3 regions of the Phyllobacterium sp. T2-21 genome follow, and region 3 is predicted to be linked to each of the others. Evidence: predicted binding sites of a transcription regulator. Region 3 holds the regulator's gene; each other region holds the start of a gene.

Region 1 (2,268 bases), 500 kb from region 3:
ATTTTCCTTGGAAAGCGCCACATCCCGCATCAGTTTCCGCTCCGGCAAGGACCGCCTTGCGATTCACGATGCCGGAGACGCAGATGAGACATGTCAGGTCATATTACACGCCGCGCTGCACGTGTTGGGTCCATGCCGGTTGTTCCGGCCCTGTCGCTATCGATCAGACCGGCGGGCGCAGCGAAGGGGCGGGGTATCGAAGCCGCGTTCAAAGGCCTGGAGAGGGCAAGCGGTGCACGCCTTGGGGTTTCGGCGACGGGTACGGGCAGCGGTAAGCGCATCGCAAGACGGCGCAACCCGGCCGGGCCGGCCATATCTGATGCAGGCAAACAAAAACCCCGCGAGAGCTCTACGCTTTCACGGGGTTTGGCATGCCGTCTGAAAATTACTGGCGTGTCAGGCTTTCGCTCTTGCAGATGAGCCCGCCCAGCACACAACCGGACAGGGACAATGTGTTGCCGCTGACGCTGGCCTTGCCATTGTAGGTCTTGCCCTCATCGAGCTTGTTGACCTGTCCCTTGTAGGACCCGCCCCTGCCGGACATCTCGCCGATGGATTTGCCCTTGTACTCGCCGGTCAAGACCGTGCCGCAATACTTGTCGGCGCCGCAGGACGAGTACTGGATGAGCGTACCTGTCGGCCGCTTCCACGTGCCGACGATCGGTTCCTCGGCCAGTGCCGGACCTGCCATCAATACAACGCCGGCGCATGCCAATAAGAGTTTGCGATTCATATGTTCCTCCCGATAAGGGTTGTGCGGCAAATGGGGTCTCTCCGCGTCCATTTGCATGTCCCTTACGTAAACGTAATTCAAAAAACCCCTGAAAGGAAGCCTTATGCGCTCGCAGCCGGGGTTTTTTGCAGGCAGGCGTTGCGGAACGGAGAGGAGATTCCTGTGCGAATGGCTCCAAGCCCGGCAAAAAGAAGCTGTGCCTTGGTTAGCAAAGGCTTGAAATCGGATAATGGCATTTTAAGCGAATTTGATCCAAATGCCTGCAATTGCTGGGGCGATATATTTAATGAATTCCGAAGTTTACCAGTTGTTTTTGTTTTGTTTGGCTCCAGTTAATCATGCCCCTTAACAGCAATTTGAGGGCTGTGTGGCATTCTCGAAAACATCGAAAGAGCACGCCAAAACAAACAAATCAGGCGGTTCTCAGAAGTCTAACAGGGCTTATCGGTTTAAACAGGGACTCGGTAAAATGGCACGTTTTGATCTTCACAATATCGATGCCGGACATGTCGGCGGCACCGCAGAAACGGACATCCTCTTTGAAATGGGCATCATGTATGCCACGGGCCGTGACTGTGCCGTCGATCATGTCGCCGCGCACAAATGGTTCAACATTGCGGCAATCAAAGGCAGCGACCGGGCTGCGGAACTGCGCGCCGAACTGGTGAAAACCATGTCCAAGGCCGATCTGGCAACGGCCATGCGCGAAGCCCGCGAATGGATGACCACGCACTGAACTGCAGATGCTTGGTGCGTGGTTCGACAAGCTCACCATGAGGGAAGTGGTTTGGTGCAAGGTTATTCACAAACGTCGCAGAACGTAACTCCCTGCAATCTTCACCCTCCCTCATGGTGAGCTTGTCGAACCACGCATGAGCGCTCAAGCCACACCGGCACGAGACAACAATGGCTCAGCCCATCGGCTGGAACGCATCGCGGATCACCTTGGCCATGCCGTCAATCGCGGGGCTCATCATCCGCGGATTGCGCCGCAGCACGACATTCGATGAATCAATGACCGGAAATCCCTCTGCTTCCGTCAGTTCGCGGCAGCCCGGCGGAATATTGCTGCGCGCAAGCGGGGCGATGGCAAGGCCCGAAACCGCTGCTATTTTCAAGCCTCCGCCCGTATCGCAGCTATAGGCCACGCGGTATTCGATCCTGTTGCGCTCCAGCGATCCCATGGCGAATTTCCTGCACCAGTCCGAGCGCTCGTAGATCGCGATGGGAACGGGCGTGATTTCATGCACGCAATGCACCTCCGAGGTGACCCAGACGGTCGGGTCGACAAAGAGAACCTCGCCGGTTGCCGGCGGCTCCCAGTTGAATATGACGGCAAGATCAAGCTCGTCCGCATCCAGTGCGGCCAGCTGTTGCGCCGAATATCCGCATTTGACCGTTACCTCCACCTGCGGATGCTGGCTGGCGAAGGCGGCGAGGGCGCGCGGCAGGATCGTGTAGCCATATTCTTCGGGAAGGCCGATCCGCACGGGGCCGCCAAGCGGCTTGGCCCGGATCGTCGCCATGGTTTCATC
Region 2 (2,268 bases), 800 kb from region 3:
CGCGGCGGCTGATGCAGCCGCAATGCGGTTGCGCCAAAGCCAGCCCGCGTGGTTTGTCGTCGCCACCAGCAGCACTATGGAAGGGAACTGATCTTGGCCCGCATTGACGAGACACGCCCCTTTGTACCCGTCGGGATTGCCGTGCTGACCGTTTCCGATACGCGCACGCTCGATGACGACAAATCCGGCACGACGCTGGCCGACCGCATCACGGCAGCAGGACACCGCCTGGTGGACCGCGCCATCGTGACCGATGACCGCGACGCGATACGCGACAAGGTGCTTGCCTGGTCAAACAGCCACGATGTGGATGTCGTTATCACCACCGGCGGTACGGGCTTTACCGGCAGGGACGTGACCCCTGAAGCGCTGGAGCCGATCTTTGAAAAGCGCATGGACGGCTTTTCCGAGGTATTTCACCGCATTTCCTACGACAAGATCGGCACATCGACCATCCAGTCCAGGGCAACCGGCGGTGTGGTCAATGCCACGTTCGTTTTCGTGCTGCCGGGCTCACCCGGCGCCTGCAAGGATGCCTGGGATAATATTCTCCAGTTCCAGCTCGACTACCGCCATATGCCCTGCAATTTCGTCGAGATCATGCCTCGGCTGGACGAACATCTCAAACGGGGCTAACAGCTATTTCGACGCGCCGGGAATAATCTCCGCCCGCAGACGCTTCATGGCGAGACCGCGCGCCAGGTCCGCCGCACTCTTGCCCGGAGCTGACAAAGCCATCGCCTGACGCTTTGAAATCAGCAGCCCGTTGGCCAGAGGATTTCCTGGCGCGAAAACCCGCGCGAAGAACGGCTTCCGATGCGCGTGGGAACGGGTGAAACAGGCTGGCCCCTGCATGCGTTCCACATGAAGGGAGACAGCCTCGATCCAGCCGTCGATCAACCGCGCACCGGGTTCGATGAACAAAATCCAGTCGCTGCGCGCGCGGCGCAGACCGTCGATCAATGTCTGGTCCTGCAGGAAAATACACCCGGCCGCATCAGCCACACGGTGAGTCTGGTCGGTCGAGCCGTGATCGATGACGATGACATCGCTCAACACACCTTCGACAGCTCCGCCCACCAGTCCGCCGAGCGTTCTGGCCAAGGGTTCATCGGCATTGCGGGTTTCGATCAGGACGGAAATCATTCATTTCAGTTATAGTATTATTATTGAAATTTCCATCATCCTTTTTCAGCAGATTGTTCTTGCTTTGTTCTCATAATTTGTTAGGAATACATTCATGTTGCGACGGTATGAGCGACTCAGTCTCGCGCCGGTCTCAAGGAGAATGTCAATGAACATCATGGTACAGGCGGACAAGGCCGCTTTCGGGCAGGGCCGGGCCGAACATGCCAATGTGCTGGTCGACGAAGCCGGGTTGCGGATCGACCATGGACGCCGGCGCGGACGCGGCGCGGGCGTGAACCCATCCGGGCGGTTCGAGCCGGAAACGCGCCATGTCTTTGACGATGGCTGGGAGACAATCGAGGATTTGCCCGCCTTCAAGACCGAAGTGCAGATCGAGAAGCCGCGCACCATCATCACACGCAATGACTCGCCGGATGTCGGATTCGATCGCTCGATCAATCCCTATCGCGGTTGCGAGCATGGCTGCATCTATTGCTTCGCCCGGCCCACCCACAGCTATATGGGCCTGTCAGCCGGTCTCGATTTTGAATCGAAACTGTTTGCCAAGCCCGATGCCGCCAGGATGCTCGACCGCGAACTGTCCAAACCGGGTTATACCGCCAAGACCATCGCTATCGGCACCAATACGGATCCCTATCAGCCGATCGAGAAGAAGTGGCGCATCATGCGCGAGATTCTGCAGGTGCTCGAAGAGCATCAGCACCCCGTCGGCATCGTCACCAAATCGGCGCTGATCATGCGTGATATCGATATTCTCGCCCGCATGGCCGAGAAGGGTCTTGCCAAGGTCTGCCTTTCCGTCACGACGCTGGACGGCAAGCTTGCCCGGACGATGGAACCGAGGGCCTCAACCCCGACGCGGCGGCTGCAAGCGCTGCGTGCACTCTCCGACGCGGGCATTCCGACGGGAACCCTGGTGGCCCCGATCATTCCGGGTCTCAACGATCACGAGATCGAGCGCGTGCTTGACAGCGTGTATGCCATGGGTGCGCGCGAAGCCGGCTACGTGCTCCTGCGCCTGCCGCTCGAGGTCAGTCCCATCTTCAAGGAATGGCTGCTGCGCAACTACCCGGATCGCTATCGCCATGTTCTTTCCCTCGTGCGCTCCATGCGCGGCGG
Region 3 (2,268 bases):
GTCCTGTCCGAGGATGGCCGGCTGGCCGGTGTGCGCAATGGCGCGGCATTGATGATCAATCGCCCGCAGGGCGGCGCCTTCACGTTGAACAACTGGCGGCAGGGCTTTGGGCTGGAACAGATCGTCAAACCGGCGCGGATCGGCAAAAAGGCAGCGGAGGGTGCCTTCGAATGCGCCGGAAAGCTCTGTCTGGCGCGAGAACCGGGCGGTCTCGTCATTGCCTATACGGATGATCCCGCGCAAAGGAACGCCGCCTGCAGCGAGGGGAATATTGTCGTGCTGGGCTTTGCCGGTGTGGAAACCGGTTGCCCCGTTCCCGGTCCGATGGTGATCACGCGCCGTGATCTCGCCTTGAACGGTGCTGCCGAAATCCGGTTCGGTTCCGGCGGGCAAGGGCAGGGTGACCTGACGAATCTATCGAAAGCCGGAGAAGCGCTGGAGCAAAGAGTGCAGTCGGCCCGCCTGACCTGGGCGATCGGTCCGCCGGACCGACCCTGGAACAAGTACCGCATCCACTCCAATGCGGCGCGCAACCGGCCGGAGCGTTCACACAAGGCCCACGCGACCGAAGGCGTCCCGGACAATGCTGAACGGGACGCGGCGGCCGGTCAATAACGGCGGATCAGGCCGACGAGCTTGCCCTGCACCCGCACGCGGTCCGGTCCGAAAATCCGCGTTTCGTAGGCAGGGTTGGCGGCTTCCAGGGCAATCGAGGCACCCTTGCGGCGAAACCGCTTGAGGGTGGCCTCCTCGTCATCGACCAGCGCCACGATGATTTCGCCGGGGCTCGCGGTGTCGCCGCGCTTGATGACAACGGTATCGCCGTCGAAAATGCCCGCTTCGATCATCGAGTCGCCCTTGACCTCAAGCGCATAATGTTCGCCGCTGCCGATCATGTCTGGCGGAAGGCTCAGCATGTGGGTTTGGTTTTGGATCGCAGAAATCGGCACACCGGCGGCAATCCGGCCCATGACCGGAATGCTGACATTGGCAGGCATATCCATGTCGTTGGAGGCGCGCGGCTGCGGCTTCGGCGGTGCAACATTGCGTCCGAGACTGCCCTCGATGACGCTCGGCTCGAACTTTCTCTGGCTGTTGAGGCCGGGTGCGATGGAGTCGGGCAGGCGCAGGACTTCCAGCGCGCGCGCCCTGTTCGCAAGCCGGCGAATGAAGCCGCGCTCTTCCAGCGCAGTGATCAGCCGGTGAATGCCGGATTTGGAGGCCAGATCCAGCGCATCCTTCATTTCGTCGAAGGATGGCGGAATGCCCGTCTCCTTCAGACGCTCATGAATGAAGAGAAGAAGTTCATGTTGTTTACGCGTGAGCATTGGCGATCCTTTAGCAGGGAATCGGAAAAACAAAACCAGAACAAACACTATCTGTTCCAGCATTGTTCTACAAGTGCTTAATATTCCGTTGCGGCAATGCTGGAAGCTTGGTTACGAAGCTTGTGGGGGCAGAAATGCGCCCGTTCAGGGTACTGTTCCGCCGGTTTCCAACTGGATATCACAATATCATGACAGCTTTCATCCGAATCGCCGAGCGCCGGGATCTTGGCAGCATCATCGACTGGGCGGCCGCCGAGGGCTGGAACCCCGGGTTGGACGATGCGGATGCATTCTGGGCCGCGGACCCCAAGGGCTATCACGTGCTTGAGGTGAATGGTGAGCTGACGGCAGCGGTCTCGCTGGTCCGCTATGCGCGAGACTACGGCTTTCTCGGTTTCTACATGGTGCGTCCGCAATCGCGCGGTCTGGGTTTCGGCTGGTCGCTCTGGCAGGACGTGCTGAGCGGATTTGCCGGACAGACCGTCGGCCTTGATGGTGTCGTTGCCCAGCAGGAAAACTATCGGAAGTCGGGGTTTGTCTATGCCCATGCGAATTACCGCTATGGCGGCGCACCCGGCTGCAGGGCACCCGTCAGCGGCGATATCGTCGCCATCGATACGCAATGGATTGGCGCCGTCGCCGCCTATGACCGTCAATTCAATCCCGAACCACGGGAATCGTTTATCCGTGCCTGGCTTGGCCCGTCCGGCTCCCGCCACGGCCTGGCCTGCATTGCCGACGGAAAAATCGCGGGGTATGGCGTCGTGCGCGCATGCCGCGAGGGTTGCAAAATCGGTCCCTTGTTTGCCGAAACCGAAGAGATCGCCGACCGGCTGTTTCAATCGCTCGCAGCAAAAGCCGGGGATGCACAGGTCTTTCTGGATATTCCCGGGACCAATGGGGCCGCGCGGCGCCTTTGCGACCGCTATGGTCTCGCGCC

What was found. The regulator LexA, encoded in region 3, represses DNA repair genes until DNA is damaged. The targets are predictions, from matches to a motif close to TGTTCNNNNTGTGTTCNG.
Region 1: the regulator LexA is predicted to act here: its motif matches at 1,042-1,059, upstream of ACZ5FP_RS08965 (sel1 repeat family protein).
Region 2: the regulator LexA is predicted to act here: its motif matches at 1,201-1,218, upstream of ACZ5FP_RS07515 (PA0069 family radical SAM protein).

What each region holds. Positions count from the first base shown of each region.
Region 1 covers NZ_AP027912.1:1,798,354-1,800,621, forward strand. The annotation lists gene ACZ5FP_RS08960 (DUF2147 domain-containing protein) at 386-733, opposite strand; gene ACZ5FP_RS08965 (sel1 repeat family protein) at 1,203-1,469, shown strand; gene ACZ5FP_RS08970 (LysR family transcriptional regulator) at 1,645-2,268, opposite strand, start outside.
Region 2 covers NZ_AP027912.1:1,501,079-1,503,346, reverse strand. The annotation lists gene ACZ5FP_RS07530 (4-(cytidine 5'-diphospho)-2-C-methyl-D-erythritol kinase) at 1-91, shown strand, start outside; gene moaB (molybdenum cofactor biosynthesis protein B) at 94-636, shown strand; gene ACZ5FP_RS07520 (glycosyltransferase family protein) at 640-1,146, opposite strand; gene ACZ5FP_RS07515 (PA0069 family radical SAM protein) at 1,295-2,268, shown strand, end outside.
Region 3 covers NZ_AP027912.1:2,296,093-2,298,360, forward strand. The annotation lists gene ACZ5FP_RS11495 (ComEC/Rec2 family competence protein) at 1-615, shown strand, start outside; gene lexA (transcriptional repressor LexA) at 609-1,328, opposite strand; gene ACZ5FP_RS11505 (GNAT family N-acetyltransferase) at 1,517-2,268, shown strand, end outside.